Regions from separate parts of the Novosphingobium sp. PP1Y genome, predicted to be linked through region 1. Evidence: predicted binding sites of a transcription regulator. Region 1 holds the regulator's gene; each other region holds the start of a gene.
The links. Region 1 encodes LexA, which represses DNA repair genes until DNA is damaged. Its sites were predicted from a motif close to GTTCCNCNCTTGTTCT; they were not measured.
Positions count from the first base shown of each region.

Region 2: the regulator LexA is predicted to act here: its motif matches at 2,277-2,292, upstream of PP1Y_RS21070 (ATP-dependent helicase).
Region 3: the regulator LexA is predicted to act here: its motif matches at 1,354-1,369, upstream of uvrA (excinuclease ABC subunit UvrA).
Region 4: the regulator LexA is predicted to act here: its motif matches at 1,549-1,564, upstream of PP1Y_RS13565 (S24 family peptidase).

Region 1 is NC_015580.1:2,848,289-2,852,357, reverse strand. Features, by position in the region: gene PP1Y_RS19470 (ComEC/Rec2 family competence protein) at 1-1,610, shown strand, start outside; gene lexA (transcriptional repressor LexA) at 1,695-2,390, opposite strand; gene PP1Y_RS19460 (molybdopterin molybdotransferase MoeA) at 2,475-3,698, opposite strand; gene moaC (cyclic pyranopterin monophosphate synthase MoaC) at 3,698-4,069, opposite strand, start outside.
Region 2 is NC_015580.1:3,183,283-3,187,351, forward strand. Features, by position in the region: gene PP1Y_RS21055 (pseudouridine synthase) at 8-952, shown strand; gene rsmD (16S rRNA (guanine(966)-N(2))-methyltransferase RsmD) at 949-1,518, shown strand; gene PP1Y_RS21065 (hypothetical protein) at 1,588-2,181, opposite strand; gene PP1Y_RS21070 (ATP-dependent helicase) at 2,329-4,069, shown strand, end outside.
Region 3 is NC_015580.1:1,838,364-1,842,432, forward strand. Features, by position in the region: gene PP1Y_RS14840 (UrcA family protein) at 1-362, opposite strand, end outside; gene PP1Y_RS14845 (hypothetical protein) at 868-1,227, opposite strand; gene uvrA (excinuclease ABC subunit UvrA) at 1,381-4,069, shown strand, end outside.
Region 4 is NC_015580.1:1,571,748-1,575,816, reverse strand. Features, by position in the region: gene PP1Y_RS13570 (IS5 family transposase) at 1-1,049, opposite strand, end outside; gene PP1Y_RS13565 (S24 family peptidase) at 1,641-2,285, shown strand; gene PP1Y_RS13560 (thermonuclease family protein) at 2,297-2,722, shown strand; gene PP1Y_RS26360 (DUF5818 domain-containing protein) at 2,713-3,021, shown strand; gene PP1Y_RS13550 (hypothetical protein) at 3,021-3,218, shown strand; gene PP1Y_RS26005 (hypothetical protein) at 3,245-3,595, shown strand; gene mobF (MobF family relaxase) at 3,563-4,069, opposite strand, start outside.

The sequences.
Region 1 (4,069 bases):
GCTTTGAGGCGCGGTTGATGCCGCCGGCTCCGCCGATGTTTCCAGGTGGGTATAATTTTGCGCGCACCGCGTGGTTCTCCGGCCTTGCTGCAAGTGGGAGCGTCAACGGCAAAGTCGAGATCCTCAGGTTGGGCGGCAAGGGCGATATGCTCGAATCTACGCGTAGCGCGCTTTCCCGACATGTCCGTGCGCGGATGAGCGGTCCGGAAAGCGGGATTGCCGCGGCTCTGGCGAGCGGGGACCGCGGAGGCATTGCAGAGAACGATGCGCAGGCGATGCGCGATGCTGGTCTTGCGCATCTCCTGGCGATCAGCGGTCTTCACGTCAGCGCGGTAATCGGGGCTGCCTATTTTCTCTCGTTGCGGTTGCTCGCGCTTTCGCCCGCGCTGGCCTTGCGGTTCCGGCTCCCGGTGGTGGCGGCGCTGTGCGGTGCTCTGTCCGGGATTGCCTATACCCTGTTGACGGGCTCGCAAGTGCCGACGGTCCGTTCCTGCATCGGGGCGATGCTCGTGCTTGTCGCGCTGGCGCTGGGGCGCGAGGCAATCTCGCTTCGGCTTCTGGCTGTCGCCGGGTTCGCGGTCCTGCTGCTCTGGCCCGAATCGCTGACAGGGCCAAGCTTCCAGATGAGCTTTGCGGCCGTACTTGCGATTGTGGCGCTGGCGACCAGCGGGCCGGTTCGCCGGTTCCTGGCACCGCGAGAGGAATCGTGGCTTTCGCGGCTTATGCGGCAAGCAGCAATGCTGTTCGTAACGGGCTTCGTCATCGAACTCGTCCTCATGCCGATCGGCTTCTACCATTTCCATCGCGCCGGAGCTTATGGTGCGCTGGCCAATGTGCTTGCCATCCCGCTCACGACTTTCGCGGTCATGCCCTGCATTGCCCTCGCGCTGCTGTGCGACATTGTGGGACTGGGCGGGCCGTTCTGGTGGCTGGCGGGGCAGTTCATCGACCTACTGCTGGGCCTCGCGCACACGATCAGTGCGCTGCCCGGCGCCGTTTCGGTTTTGCCTGCCATGGGGACGGGCGGCTTCCTTCTGTTCGTAACCGGCGGCCTGTGGCTGGGCCTGTGGAGCGGGCGCGTGCGGCTGCTGGGACTGGTGCCAGCCTGTTTCGGTATCGTCTGGCTCATCCTGCTCGAGCCGCCGGACATTCTCGTGACCGGCGATGGCCGTCATGTCGGACTGCTCGACGATAGCGGCGATGGGCTCGTCACCTTGCGCGACACCGGCAGCGATTATGTGCGCGACAATCTTCGCGAATTCGCAGGGATCGAAGGCGAATTGACGCCGCTCGCATCGTGGCCGGGTTCGAGATGCAATCGCGACTTCTGTTCGGTACGGATCGATCGAGCCGGTCGATCGTGGGACTTGCTGATCGCCAGAGGCCGCGACCAGGTGCCCGAGCGGTCGCTGGCAGCGGCCTGCGACAAGGCCGATATCGTCATTGCCGACCGCTGGCTGCCATGGAGCTGCAAGCCGCGCTGGCTCAAGGCCGACCGGACCATGCTGGACAGGACCGGCGGGCTTGCCATCAGGCTGCGCGGCAGATCCGTCGAAACCGTGGCGGCAGGGCAGGGCCGCCATGGCTGGTGGAAACCGCGCGGGCCGTGATTTCGGCCCTGTCCGGAGAGTACGCCTTCCTGAAAGTACGCCTCCCGGAGAGCGCGCCTGAAGGTTACGCTTTCCGGGGCAAGCTCAGTGATAGCGGCGCAGCAGCCCTGCGAGCTTGCCTTGAACCTCGATCTCGTCAGGGCCGTAGATCTGCGGTTCGTATGCGGCATTGGCGGGCACGAGGCGAACCATGCCGCCATCGCGCTGGAGATACTTGAGCGTCGCTTCCTCGCCACGAACCAGGGCGACGACGATTTCGCCGTCGCGTGCGGTGTTGGTGCGACGGATCAGGGCAAAGTCGCCGTCGAGAATGCCGGCCTCGACCATCGAATCGCCCGAAACCTCAAGCGCGTAGTGTTCGCCCGAGCCGAGCAGGGCTGCCGGAACCGGAAGCATCGACTGTCCTTCGAGCGCCTCGATGGGAACACCGGCAGCGATGCGACCGTGCAGCGGAATCTCGATGACGTCGTTCGCCGGTTGGGGCGTGCGTTCGGGCTGCTTGAGCGCGGCAAGCGATTCCTTACCGGCAGGAGCGGCGGCCTTCGTCGCGGGCTTGCTGGTGACGTCTTCGGGCTGGCGCAGGATTTCCAGCGCGCGGGCGCGGTTCGGCAGGCGGCGGATGAAGCCGCGTTCCTCAAGCGCGGAAATGAGGCGGTGCACGCCCGACTTCGACTTGAGGTCGAGCGCTTCCTTCATCTCCTCGAAGCTGGGCGAGATGCCGCTTTCTTCAAGCCGGACCTGAATGAACTTGAGCAATTCATGCTGCTTGCGCGTCAACATCTTCGTTGCCTCTTTCTCTGCGTCCCCGAGCGTTGTTCTGCTTGTGAACAATGAGAGAACAATTAAGCAACAGATTCTGGAACGTCAAGCAATACCGCCGTTTTCGAGCAGGAACACCCGCACCGTGTCTCCGGGCGTGGCGGCCGGTGCATGCGCGGGACGATCGATCAGCACATTGCTGGCCGCAAGGGCGCTGAGTGCACCGCTGTCCTGCAGCGTCATGGGCACCACGCTCTCGCCGTTCCAGTAGCCGCGCAGGAATTCGCGGCGGTGGCCGATGGCCCTGAGCGGTGCGTCCAGAACGGTCGAGATCTGCATTGGCAGCGAACGGTTTGCCCCTAGCATTGCGCGCAGCATCGGCAGGACAAAGAGATAGGCGGTGACCATGCTCGAAACCGGATTGCCCGGCAGGCCGATGATGATCTGCGTGCCGCCGCTGCTGCGTTCGCGGGTGGCAACAAGGATCGGCTTGCCCGGCTTGATGGCGACGCGCCAGAAGTCGAGCCTTGCGCCCCAGCGTTCGAGAGCCGGGCGCACGAGATCGTGATCGCCTACCGAGGCTCCGCCGCTGGTGACGATCATGTCGCAATCGGCGGCCTCGTCGAAAGCGCCGATCAGCGCATCGAGCGTGTCGGTCACGGGGCCGATTCGCTGCGCCTCGACCGGCAGGGCGCCAACCAGCGAGACCAGCATGGCGCCGTTGCTCGCGGGGATCTGGTGCGCAGGGCAGGTCTCCGGATCGGCGGCCAGTTCATCGCCGCTGTCGATCACCGCGACTTTCGGCATGCGGCGCACCGGCAGGTGGCGATGACCCGCGGAGAGGGCCAGCGCGATATGCGCCGGGCCGATGCGGACTCCTTCGCCCAGCACTTCTTGCCCTGCCGTGAAATCCATTCCGCAAGGGCGGATGTGCTTGTGCGGCGGTTCGGGCAGATCGCCGCTGAGGGTAATGAGGTTGCCTTCCCGCCCAAGGTCTTCCTGCAGGATCACGACGCCGGCATCGGCGGGCATGATCGCGCCGGTCGAGATCCGCACGGCCTCGCCCTTTTGCAGCGTGCCGGTAAAGGGGTGGCCTGCGGCGCTTTCACCGATCACCTGCCATGGCCCGGTGAGGTCGCCTTCGATCATTGCATAGCCGTCCATCGCGGAGAGATGGGCGGAAGGCTGGGTGCGCCGCGCCAGCAGCGGTTCGGCCAGGAAGCGGCCCAGCGCGCTTTCGACGTCGACGCGCTCGACCGCTAGTGCTTCGGCCAGTGCAAGCAGGCGGGCCTGGGCATCTTCGAGCGGGATCGGCGCGGGACCTGCCATCAGTGCCGGTCCTCCGCGCGCCAGGTCCCGGACTTGCCGCCGCGCTTCTCGATCAGGCGGATGTCGCCGATGACCATGCCCTTGTCGAGCGCCTTGGCCATGTCGTAGATCGTCACCAGCGCCACGGAAACGGCCGTGATGGCTTCCATTTCCACGCCGGTCTTGCCGGTGAGCGAGGCCGTCGCCGTGGCCCTGACGGCTTCGTCCTCGAAGCTGAAATCGACATTGATCGCATCGATGGCGAGCGGGTGGCACATCGGGATCAGGTCCCCGGTGCGCTTGCCCGCCATGATCCCGGCGATGCGCGCGGTGCCCAGCACGTCGCCCTTGGGGGCATCCCCGGCGCGGATCGCCGCGAGTGCCTCGGCTGA
Region 2 (4,069 bases), 330 kb from region 1:
CGCTGCCATGGCCAGACCTCCCCAGAAACCCGGTGAACCGAGACGCCCGCGCGCGGCCACCGGCAGCAAGCGTCCCCTCAACAGCCGTCCCGGCAGCGACAAAAACCGTCCCGGCAGCGACGACGCGCGCGGCAATGCGCCGCGCAAGCCTCGTGTCCCGCGCCCGGCCGCACCGCCGACGCCCCGCGATCCCTCGCTGCCCGAGCGCGAGGGCGAACGGATCGCCAAGCTGCTCGCCCGCGCTGGCGTCGCCAGCCGCCGCGAAGCGGAACGCATGATCGCCGAGGGCCGCGTCAAGCTGGGCGACGAGCCGATTACCGCGCCCTCGACCGTCCTGAAGGATCTGCGCGGCGTAACCGTCGACGGCCAGCCGGTGAAGGCACCCGAGGCGACCCGCCTGTTCGTCTTCCACAAGCCTGCCGGACTGCTGACCGCCGAACGCGATCCCGCCGGCCGCCCGACGATCTACAATGCCCTGCGCAATGCCCTGCCTGCCGGCAGCGGCCGGGTCATGCCGATCGGCCGACTTGACCTCAACACCGAGGGCCTGCTGCTGCTGACCAACGACGGCGAGTTCAAGCGCCAGCTGGAACTGCCCGCCAACGGCGTCCCGCGCACCTACCGCGCCCGCGCTTTCGGCGATATCACGCAGGCCCAGCTCGAGGACCTGATCGACGGCATCGAGATCGACGGCATCCAATACGGCAAGATCGACGCGAATATGGAGCGTCGGACGGGGCGCAACCAGTGGATCGAAATGACCCTGACCGAGGGCAAGAACCGCGAAGTGCGCCGCGTGCTGGAACATCTCGGCCTGAAGGTCAGCCGCCTGCTGCGCATTTCCTACGGCCCCTTCGTGCTGGGCGACCTGCCCAAGGGCACGGTCGGAGAAGTTTCGCAGCGCGATCTCGAGACCTTCCGCCGCTCCCTCGGCAAGGGCAAAGGCGAATGAAGGGCACAAGTACCGGCCTGCGAATCGTTGCCGGCGCTTGGCGCGGGCGCAAGCTGGCTACGCCCGAAGGTGACGCGACGCGTCCGACCGCCGACCGCACCCGCGAGACGTTGTTCTCGATGCTGACGAGCCGCCTCGGCACGTTCGAAGGGCTGAAGGTCGCCGACCTGTTCGCAGGCTCCGGCGCGCTCGGCCTCGAAGCCCTGTCGCGCGGCGCAGCGCATTGCCTCTTCGTCGATCAGGACGCTGCCGCGATCCGCGCCATCCGTCGCAACATCGCCAACCTGCAGGCCCAGTCGCAATGCGACGTTCGGGCCTGCTCGGCACTCTCGCTGGGTCCGGCGAAGGAGCCGCTCGACCTCGTGCTGCTCGATCCGCCTTACGATACCGGAGCCGGTGCGGTCGCCGTGGACAAGCTCACGCGACTCGGCTGGATCGGGGAAACCACCTGGGTGAGCCTGGAGACGGCGCGCGGCGAGGACGTTGCGATCCGCGGGTTCGAAACCGACGCCGTACGCGATGTCGGCAAGGCACGGCTCCAAATCCTGCGCCGCATCGAATCCTGATATTGCGCCGATATGAAGTGGGCCCCGCCACGCGGCGGGACCCTTTTCGTACTCAAAAAACCGGGGCCGTTACTTGCCTCCGGGATTGCGGCAGCTGTCCTGCACGGTCTTGCTGCAGACCGGATAATCCTTGTTCATCGCAGAGGCAGGCGGCGGCGTCAGCGCCCCCTTGTAGGGGCCGCCCTGATAGCTTTCGTCCGCAGGCATCGCGGGGCGCACGGCCTGTTCGGCCGCTTGCGGCGCAGGCACCCCGGCAGTCGGCATGCCCTCGCCGGGTGGATTCGCCTGTGTTGCAGGGGTTGTGGGAGTTTCGCCGTTGAGCTGCTGGATGATCGACGCCCACGCGGTTTCACGCTGCTGCGGGCTCATCTTGTAGACCTGTCCGCGCTGGTCGGGCGTCAGGGCCCAGTACCCTTCCTGCCGCTCGGGAACGAGCGTCCAGTAATAGCCCTTGTACTCGTCCGGCCAGGCATCGTACTCGGCCTGACGGTCTGCCGGCCAGCCGTCGTACATGGCCTGCTGCTCCGGCGTCAGCGTTACCGGCGCCGCCGAGGCGACTCGCGCCGGATCGGCGGCTGCAGGCGGCGCGTTCTGGGCCAGTAGCGCACCGGGCAAGGCCGCCAGAGCAAGCGCCGATCCGCCTGCGAGAATCGATTTTCGCATGGTCTCTCTCCACTGTGTATCCGTTGCCGGACCGACGTTTCACGCCCGGGAATGTTCCATGCATGCGGCAAAGCGGCCTTGCGCCGCGATGTTCCGTTCCCTAGTTGTTCACGTGTGAACAGCCTGCAAGATACCTCGCCCAGCGGCATGCCTGCCGCCAGCAACGATCCCCTGATCGACGGCCTCAACGCGCCCCAGAAGGAGGCCGTGCTGACCACCGAAGGGCCGGTCCTGATGCTGGCAGGCGCAGGCACGGGCAAGACCGCCGCCCTTACCCGGCGTCTTGCCAACATCATCCGCAATCGCCTTGCATGGCCAAGCGAAGTGCTGTGCGTCACTTTCACCAACAAGGCCGCGCGCGAAATGCGCGACCGGGTCGGCCAGCTCGTCGGCCCCGCGGTCGAGGGCATGCCGTGGCTCGGCACCTTCCACGCCATCGCTGCCAGGATGCTGCGCCGCCATGCCGAACTGGTGGGGCTGCAACCCAACTACACGATCATCGACACCGACGATCAGCTGCGCCTGCTCAAGCAGCTCATCCAGGCCGAAGGCGTCGATGAAAAGCGCTTCCCCGCCCGCCAGCTTGCCGGGTGCATCGATCGCTGGAAGAACCGCGGGCTGAATCCGCAGGATCTCGATGCAGCGGAGAACGAAGCCTATGCCAACGGCCGCGGCCAGAAGTTCTACAGCCTCTACCAGGACCGCCTGAAGACGCTGAACGCCTGCGACTTCGGTGACCTGCTGCTGCACATGCTCAACATCCTGCGCACCCATCGCGAGGTGCTGGAGCAGTACCAGCAGCGCTTCAAGTACGTCATGGTGGACGAATATCAGGACACCAACCAGGTCCAGTACCTGTGGCTGCGCCTGATCGCGCAGGGCCGCCAGAACATTTGCGTGGTGGGTGACGACGACCAGTCGATCTATTCATGGCGCGGCGCAGAAGTCGCCAATATCCTGCGCTTCGAAAAGGATTTTCCCGGCGCGAAAGTGATCCGGCTCGAACAGAACTACCGCTCGACGCCCGAGATCCTTGCCGCTGCCTCGGGCCTCATCAACGAGAACAGCCAGCGCCTCGGCAAGACCTTGTGGACCGAGCGCCACCCCGGGGACAAGGTGCGCGTGATCGGCGTCTGGGATGCACCGGAAGAAGCGCGCCGCGTGGGCGACGAGATCGAGCGGCTCGAGCGCGAGGGCGCCCCGCTGGACCAGATGGCCATTCTCGTGCGCGCGCAGTACCAGACGCGCGAGTTCGAAGACCGCTTCATCTCGATCGGCCTCAAGTACCGGATCGTCGGCGGTTTCCGTTTTTACGAACGCGCCGAAATCCGCGATGCGCTGGCCTACCTGCGCGTTATCGCCCAGCCCGCCGACGACCTCGCTTTCGAGCGCATCTACAATGCCCCGAAGCGCGGACTTGGCGCCAAGGCGCTGGAGAAGCTGCACCAGCTCGCGCGCCGCCAGGGCATCCCTCTTGCCGCGGCCGCCATCGAAATCGTCGATACCGACGAACTGCCCGCCCGTGCGCGCAACACTTTCCTGTCGCTGATGCGCGACTTCGCCCGGTGGCGCGATCTGGAGAAGACGGAGAACCCGGCGGACCTGATGCGCACCGTTCTCGACGAAAGCGGCTATACCGACGCGCTGCAGGCCGAGCGGACAGCCGAAGCCTCCGGACGGCTGGAAAACCTTGTCGAGCTTGCCCGCGCCATGGAAGAGTACGAAAGCCTCGGCGACTTCCTCGAGCATGTCAGCCTCGTCATGGACAACGACGCGGCCAGCGACGAGGAAAAGGTCACGATCATGACCATGCACGCCGCCAAGGGCCTGGAATTCGACCACGTATTCCTGCCTGGCTGGGAGGAAGGCGTGTTTCCCTCGCAGCGTT
Region 3 (4,069 bases), 1.0 Mb from region 1:
GCGATCGATGTATCGAGCGCGGCGAGCCGACTCGGATCGTCCCGGGCGGCAAGGCGCGCGGCCAGGATCGAATCGCGATCGGCAAAGGCGCGTTGCAGCGACTGGTCGCGGCAGGTGTGGGTCATGGCAACTTCACGCGGGATACGGGCATCGGGCTGGCCGCAGACCGTCCTTACGGCAGCGGAAATGCGCACATTGAGCTTGTCGATGCCCTGGGGGGTGTCGAGGTTGAGGTCATTGAAACGCACTTCGCGATGGGGAAGGCTGGACCAGGCGGTGTCCTTCACCACGACGTCGGCAAGCGAAGGAGTTGCGATGGCGAACATTGTCGCGGCGAGGATGGCGGCATGGATTCTCTTCATGGTTCGTCTCCTGACGATATGAGGCGCAGGGCAAGGACCGTCAGGCTCTGCAACCTGCGGCTCGAGAAGTTCCAGGCGACCCGGAATCGGTAGATGTGGCAAGATGCCCGACAAGACCTGAGCGCCGCGAGATATCCTCACTACGACGCTGAAATGATTTACAGAATTCAGAAACCCCTCGACTCACCCCGGTATTGAAGTGCTGTCGGAAATAAAATTACTTGGAGTTACCATTACTTGTAAAATTCGACTCGTCTTCTTGGTGTCCGGCGACATTTTTACGCGCATTCGCAGTATTGGGGAAGGGGGCGACTCAAGAGTTTGTTCGCTTGCATCCTGCGTGCGACAGGGCGCCAGCGTGTAAACCGGGAATTCGCCGGCGCGGGGAAAGCTGGGCTGTGGCAGGACGCGCGATAGCGCGCATCGAGAGCTGGATTTCCGCCTGTGCGGCAATCTCGAAGGGAAGATGCAGCCGGGCGCAAGTCAGCCCGGGGACTCGCCCGCCTCAGCGGCGGCAGCGTGAGTAGTAGCCGGCGCGGCAGGCGGCGACGTCTTCGCGCCAGTCGGCCATCGCGCGCTCGTAGTCGCGGCGGTCGGCCTCGTAGTCGCGCATCTGCCGGGCATAGCGGCTTTCGCCATAGTCAGGCGAGCGCCGGGCGTCGTCGTAGGCGCGCCAGCCCTTGGCATATTGCGCGTCGCGCTTGCGCACGTAGTCGAGCTGTTCGCGGTTGAGGCGGCGGATCGTCGCCTTGTCGCGGGCGAGTTCCTCGGGCGTCAGTTTCTCGTACGGATCGTCCGCATGGACCGGACCGGACAATGTCGCCGCGGCCAGCGCCGCTGCGCACAGGAAACCAAAACGCTGCATGATCTTTTAGACCTTCACCTGAACCCTGCGCGCATTTTGCCAATTCGTCCGGGGCGATGCAAAGCCATTGCGATAAACCGTTTGCATCCCATCTTGCGGGCAAGTCACCCCGCCGCTTGATCGACGCGAACAAATCTGGAACACACGCTCCCCATGAGTCTCTCTCACATTACCGTGCGCGGCGCGCGCGAGCACAACCTCAAGGGCTTCGACATTGCGCTCCCGCGTGAGAAGCTGATCGTCATCACCGGCCTTTCGGGCTCGGGCAAGTCGAGCCTGGCGTTCGACACGATCTATGCCGAGGGCCAGCGCCGCTATGTCGAGAGCCTGAGCGCCTATGCCCGCCAGTTCCTCGAGATGATGCAGAAGCCCGATGTCGAGCATATCGACGGGCTTTCTCCCGCGATCTCGATCGAGCAGAAGACCACCAGCCGCAACCCGCGTTCCACGGTGGCGACGGTGACCGAGATCTGGGACTACATGCGCCTGCTGTGGGCGCGCGTGGGCATTCCCTACTCGCCCGCCACCGGCCTGCCGATCGAGGCGCAGACGGTGTCCAACATGGTCGACCGGGTCATGGCCCTGCCGCAAGGCACGCGCCTCTACCTGCTTGCCCCCGTCGTGCGCGGCCGCAAGGGCGAATACCGCAAGGAACTGGCCGAGTGGCAGAAGGCGGGCTACACCCGCGTGCGCATCGACGGCGAGATGCATGCGATCGAGGACGCCCCCGCGCTCGACAAGAAGTACAAGCACGACATCGAGGTGGTGGTCGACCGCATCGCCGTGAAGGAGGGCATCCAGACGCGCCTTGCCGACAGTTTCGAGCAGGCGCTCAAGCTGGCCGACGGGCTCGCCTATGTCGACCTTGCGGACGGCAACGTCCCGGGCCGCGAGGAAGAGGAAGCGCAGGGACGCAACCTCAAGGGCGCGGGCCTGCCGCCCAACCGCATCGTCTTTTCCGAGAAGTTCGCCTGCCCGGTCAGCGGCTTCACCATCGAGGAGATCGAGCCGCGCCTGTTCAGCTTCAACGCCCCGCAGGGCGCGTGCCCGGCCTGCGACGGCCTGGGCGAGAAGCTGCTGTTCGACCCGCAGCTCGTCGTCCCGAACGAGAACCTGACGCTCAAGCAGGGGGCGATCGTGCCCTGGGCCAAGTCCAACCCGCCCAGCCCCTACTACATGCAGGTGCTCTCCAGCCTTGCCGCGCACTTCGGCTTCGACCTCACCACGCCCTGGCAGGACCTGCCCGACGAGGTGAAGATCGTCGTCCTCTACGGCACCGCGGGCGCGCCGGTTCCGCTCACCTTCAAGGACGGGCGCAAGGAATACACCGTCAACAAGCCGTTCGAGGGCGTCATCGGCAACCTCAACCGCCGCATGATCCAGACCGACAGCGCCTGGATGCGCGAGGAACTGGCCAAGTTCCAGACCGCCCAGCCTTGCGAGACCTGCGACGGCAAGCGCCTCAAGCCCGAGGCGCTGTCCGTGCGCATTGCCGATAGCGACATCGCCGATGCCGCGCGGCTTTCGGTGGCGGACGCCTTCGCGTGGTTCGGCGAACTGGAAGGCAAGCTCACCGACCAGCAGCAGCAGATCGCCCGCGCCATCCTGAAAGAGATCAACGAGCGCCTCGGCTTCCTCAACAACGTCGGGCTCGACTACCTCAACCTCGACCGCACCTCGGGCACGCTGTCGGGCGGGGAGAGCCAGCGCATCCGCCTCGCCAGCCAGATCGGCTCGGGCCTCTCGGGCGTGCTCTACGTGCTGGACGAGCCGAGCATCGGCCTGCACCAGCGCGACAACGACCGCCTGCTGGAAACCCTCAAGCGCCTGCGCGACCTTGGCAACACGGTCATCGTCGTCGAGCATGACGAGGACGCGATCCGCGCGGCCGACCACGTGGTGGACCTCGGCCCCGGCGCGGGCGTCCACGGCGGCGAGGTGGTGGCCGAAGGCACCCTCAAGCAGGTGCTCAAGAGCAAGCAGAGCCTCACCGCCCAGTACCTCACCGGCGCGCGCAGGATCGAGGTGCCGCAGACCCGCCGCAAGGGCAACGGCCACTTCGTCACGGTGGAGAACGCGCGGGCCAACAACCTCACCGGCGTCACCGCGAAGTTCCCGCTGGGCACTTTCTGCTGCGTCACCGGGGTTTCCGGCTCGGGCAAGTCCAGCCTCACGCTCGATACGCTCCACGCCGCCGCCGCGCGCACGCTGAACGGCGCGCGCATGATCGCGGGCCCGCACGACCGGGTGACCGGGCTGGAGATGTGCGACAAGGTGATCGAGATCGACCAGTCCCCGATCGGTCGCACCCCGCGCTCCAACCCGGCGACCTACACCGGCGCCTTCACCCAGATCCGCGACTGGTTCGCCGGCCTGCCGGAATCGGAGGCGCGCGGCTACAAGCCCGGGCGCTTCAGCTTCAACGTCAAGGGCGGCCGGTGCGAGGCGTGCCAGGGCGACGGCCTGATCAAGATCGAGATGCACTTCCTGCCCGACGTTTACGTCACCTGCGAGGAATGCCACGGCAAGCGCTACAACCGCGAAACGCTGGAAGTGAAGTTCAAGGGCCACTCCATCGCCGACGTGCTCGACATGACGATCGAGGACGCGGAAGAGTTCTTCAAGGCCGTGCCCCCGATCCGCGACAAGATGCACATGCTCAACGAAGTGGGGCTGGGCTACGTCAAGGTCGGCCAGCAGGCGACGACGCTTTCGGGCGGCGAGGCGCAGCGCGTGAAGCTGGCCAAGGAACTGGCCCGCCGCTCCACCGGGCAGACGCTCTACATTCTGGACGAGCCGACCACCGGCCTGCATTTCGAGGACGTGCGCAAGCTCCTCGAAG
Region 4 (4,069 bases), 1.3 Mb from region 1:
AAGATCAGGCGGTGCATATTGTAGGCGAGGTTGGCCAGCGTGATCCTGGCCTCGGCGCGCTTGATGCCGATGGTGCGGATGAACAGGCCCATGACCGCCTTCTGGTGCGCGAACACATGCTCGACGCGGGCGCGGACCTTCGATTTGGTGGCGTTGCCGCGCCGGATATGCTCGGGCATCGGTCTTCCTTTGGGCTTGCGGCGATGGATGCGGCTGACCCGGCCTTGCGCTTTCAGCCATTTCTCATTGGCCTGGCTGCGATAGGCGGTATCGGCCCAGACATCGGAGGCGGTGTTGTCCTTCGTCACCACGTCCCGCAGCATCCGCCCGTCGTAGCGGGCGCCATCGGTGGTCTTGCCCTTGCGTATGAAGCCGAAGGCGCGGCAGATCGACACGCTGCTCTTGTAGCCGAAGCTGGGGATCGCAATGTCCGGCTGCGGCCTGCCATCAGCTGTGGGTCTCGCCTTGGCGAACTTCAGCGTCCAGCGGGCATCGGTGTCCTTTTGCGCCGCCTTGGCCGGTTCCTCGGGCCAAATCTCGCTGGCCGCCTTGCCATCCTTGATCGCAGCCTTCTCGGCATCGGTGTTGCGCTGCTTGGGCGCGGCCACCAATGTCGCATCGACGATCTGCCCGCCCATCGGCAGATAGCCCCGTTCCTTGAGCTGCCGGTCGAAATCAGCGAACAGCATATCCAGAGCGCCCGCCTGGGTCAGCCGCTCCCGGAACAGCCGGATGGTGTTGGCATCGGGCGTCGGTGCGCCAAGGTCGAAGCCCAGGAAACGCAGCCAGCTCAGCCGATCGCGGATCAGATACTCCATTCGCGCATCGCTCACATTGTTCTGCGCTGCCAAGACCAGCACCTTGAGCATCGTCACCGGGTCATAGGGCGGACGTCCGCCCTTCGCCCCGTCCGAATAGCCCAGCGCCGCATCGAGCGTTGGTCGGAACGCCTCGAAATCCACCACCCGGCCCAGTACCTCCAGCGGATCGCCATGCGCCGACAACCGCTTCAAATGATCCGATAGCCCGAACAACCCCGCCTGCCGCATCCCCGCTTCCTTCCAGCGGCAAGTGAATCAGATCAGGCCTCGATTTGCGAGGGGTTTTTGGAGGTGCCCAGTTCTCGACACAACTACAGATATCTGATTAATTTCATAATATATAAGAGAGAATCAAATTCTATCTGCCGAAAATTATTAATATGTTCATGATTCACAAAATATTTAATACACAAATTTCAAAGAATATCTATATATTGTGGATATATATTATAGTATTGTTGTTACCTATAGGGTTGAATTAAAATTATATATTTTCCAATTTGCGTCCACAAATAAAGAACTTTGCATTAGATCTGGCCTTAACGATCATCCGAAATGAAATCATTGATGCGACGCCTCGTTTGCTGCCTCGGTCGGCGTCCTTCGCGAAGGTCCTGGACGAACCTAGGATCAGCTACCGCAGCCCTCCCAAATGTGCTCGCGCGCATTCCGGTACGCGCCAAATACGCTTCGATCTGGTCCAGGAGCTCCATCACATTCGACTCGCTTTCCGCTTGTGTTCTTGTTATGTTCTTATTAGGAAGGCTTCCTAGAGTCTAGGATCGAATTTCCTAGGCGAATGCGATAGGACCCGCAGCGATGGAAGATGCACGCAAAGCCCTGGACGATCTGATCCAGCAACGAGGGTGTAATTACTCCTCGATCTCCCGCCTTCTTGGACGCAACGCGGCCTACATCCAGCAATACATCCGTCGCGGCAGTCCCCGGCAGTTGGACGAGCAGGACCGCTCCGTGCTCGCCCGCTTCTTCGGAGTAGACGAGAAGATTCTCGGCGCTCCCGAGCGGCGATCTGGCCCGGTCGTCGAATTGGTCCATGTTCCGGTTCTCGATGTCGAAGCCTCGGCAGGGCACGGCGCTTTGGCAGAGATGGAATCCAAATGCGCCCAGTTCGGGTTCGACGAAAAGTGGCTGCGCCGTCTGACCGCAAGCAAGGCGACAAGCCTTTCGATCATCGCCGTGCACGGGGATTCGATGGAGCCAACGCTGCATGACGGCGATGAAGTCATGGTCGATCTCAACGATGGACAGTCGCGGCTGCGCGACGGGATCTATGTGCTGCGCATGGACGACATGCTCAGCGTCAAGCGGGTCGCAATCGAGCCGCAAGGCAAGCGGGTCTCGGTGCTCAGCGACAATCCGGCCTATCCCAGTTGGCGCGGACTGGAGAAGCGGACGATCAATATTGTCGGCCGCGTGCTTTGGTTCGGCCGCGCGCTTCGCTAGGTAGCTCGCCAATGATTGCCCTCCTCGCTGCCTCGATCGTCGCTGCCGGCCAGACCTTTACCTGCACACCCACGCATGTCTGGGATGGCGACGGGCCCATATGGTGCGCCGAAGGCCCCCATGTCCGCATCGCCGGGATCGCCGCGCGCGAAATGGACGGAACATGCAGGACCAACCAGCCCTGCCCCGACGCGTCGGCTATCGAAGCGCGCGACGCGCTCGTCGATCTTCTTGGCGGCCCTCGAGGGACCATCTCGACAGGGCACGTCGTGGTTCGTGGACCGAGATTGACATGCCGGTCGGAAGGTTCGGCAGGCGGCAACCGGACGGCTGCCTGGTGCCGACTGCCGAACGGAGCCGATCTCTCCTGCTCGATGATCCAGACACGCACAGTGCTGCGTTGGGATCGCTACTGGAAAGGGCCTGCATGCCGCTAGGCCCGGAACTCTGTCTGACAGGCCGTCTTTCCGAAGGCCCCTTCGGACTTGAACTGCATTCGGACGGCGGGGTGTGGGAGCTCGACACCGGGCGTGGAGCCCGTCGGTTGCTCGGACGCGAAGTGGCAGTCTGCGGACGCCGCGCCGGGTTCAACGAGCTCATCTGCGATCAGATCTGGCCAGCAGGACAACCCCGCCCTCCTCGCTCCAAATTCAATATTGAACTTCTCTTGGCGGGCAGTGTCGTGGGCTACGGTTTGATCGCGTTCTTCCTCGGCCTTGTTGGACGTCTCGGCTGATGCTGAGCGATTGGGAACTCTGGGCCTGTGCCAACCAGGTCCTGAAGACCCATGGCGATGATGCACCGCTTCATGTCGCCGAACAGATCGGCGCGCTCGCGCTGGCACAGGACGAGGCGGGTATCGCCACTTGGAAAGCCATCGCCAAACGCGTTGCAGAGCTGATGGGGAAGGATCGCGCGACGCGCCTGCAATAAGCCAGTATTACCTCAGCCACATCTCAATGCTGGTCGGCCATCGGCGAGAGATCGCCCGGAAAGAGAGTGGGCTGAGAGCTCCTGCCGGCATTCCCCTCTCCTTCGAACTCCAAACCCTGCATGCGTTCGACCAGGTGGCGCGCAAGATCGACACGAGCATTGCGTTGGGTTCGCGGGTCGTCAGCACCGAGCCCGACAAGCGTTGCTTCGGACGCAACCGCAAGCGCGACCTCGATGTGCGTAAACAGGATCTCATCGGCGATTCGGGACATGGTCGCCATGAGAACAAAAACAGAACTAACAGTCAACCGGTGCCATATGGACCCATGCGGATATACGCTGTGTCAGATCCCGATTTCGAAAGGCTTGGTGATTGAGCGATCGAGTTCGGGCGGCTCGCGAGCCGGTTCTTGCGAACGATCAGACGCCTTGCCCTTCGCCTGGCCCGTTGCTGCCGCATCGCGCAGCTGATTGACCGTTTCGAGCGCCGAGCGCTTCATTCCCGGATTGCGCTCAACAGCTGCTTCGAGCTTGCCCGCATTGTCGACAAACAGGGTCAGACCATCGCGCAGGCGGGTTATCGTCACCAGAAATGTCTGCTGATTGGCAAGATTGCGTTCGCGGCTATCCATGACGGCGATCCCGCGGTCGGAGGTCAGACCCTGCGCCATGTGCGCATTGAGCGCGTAGGCGAGATCAAGACGCTCGAGCATGGGATCGCCCAGCCCCAGCCGGTGTTCGGCGCCAAGCGACGTTTTCACCGCAACACCCTTCCCATCAACCGCCACGATGCGCGCCTGATCGGCGTTGAGCAGGCCGCGCTTATGATCGGTCGCGGTCCAGCGGATGCG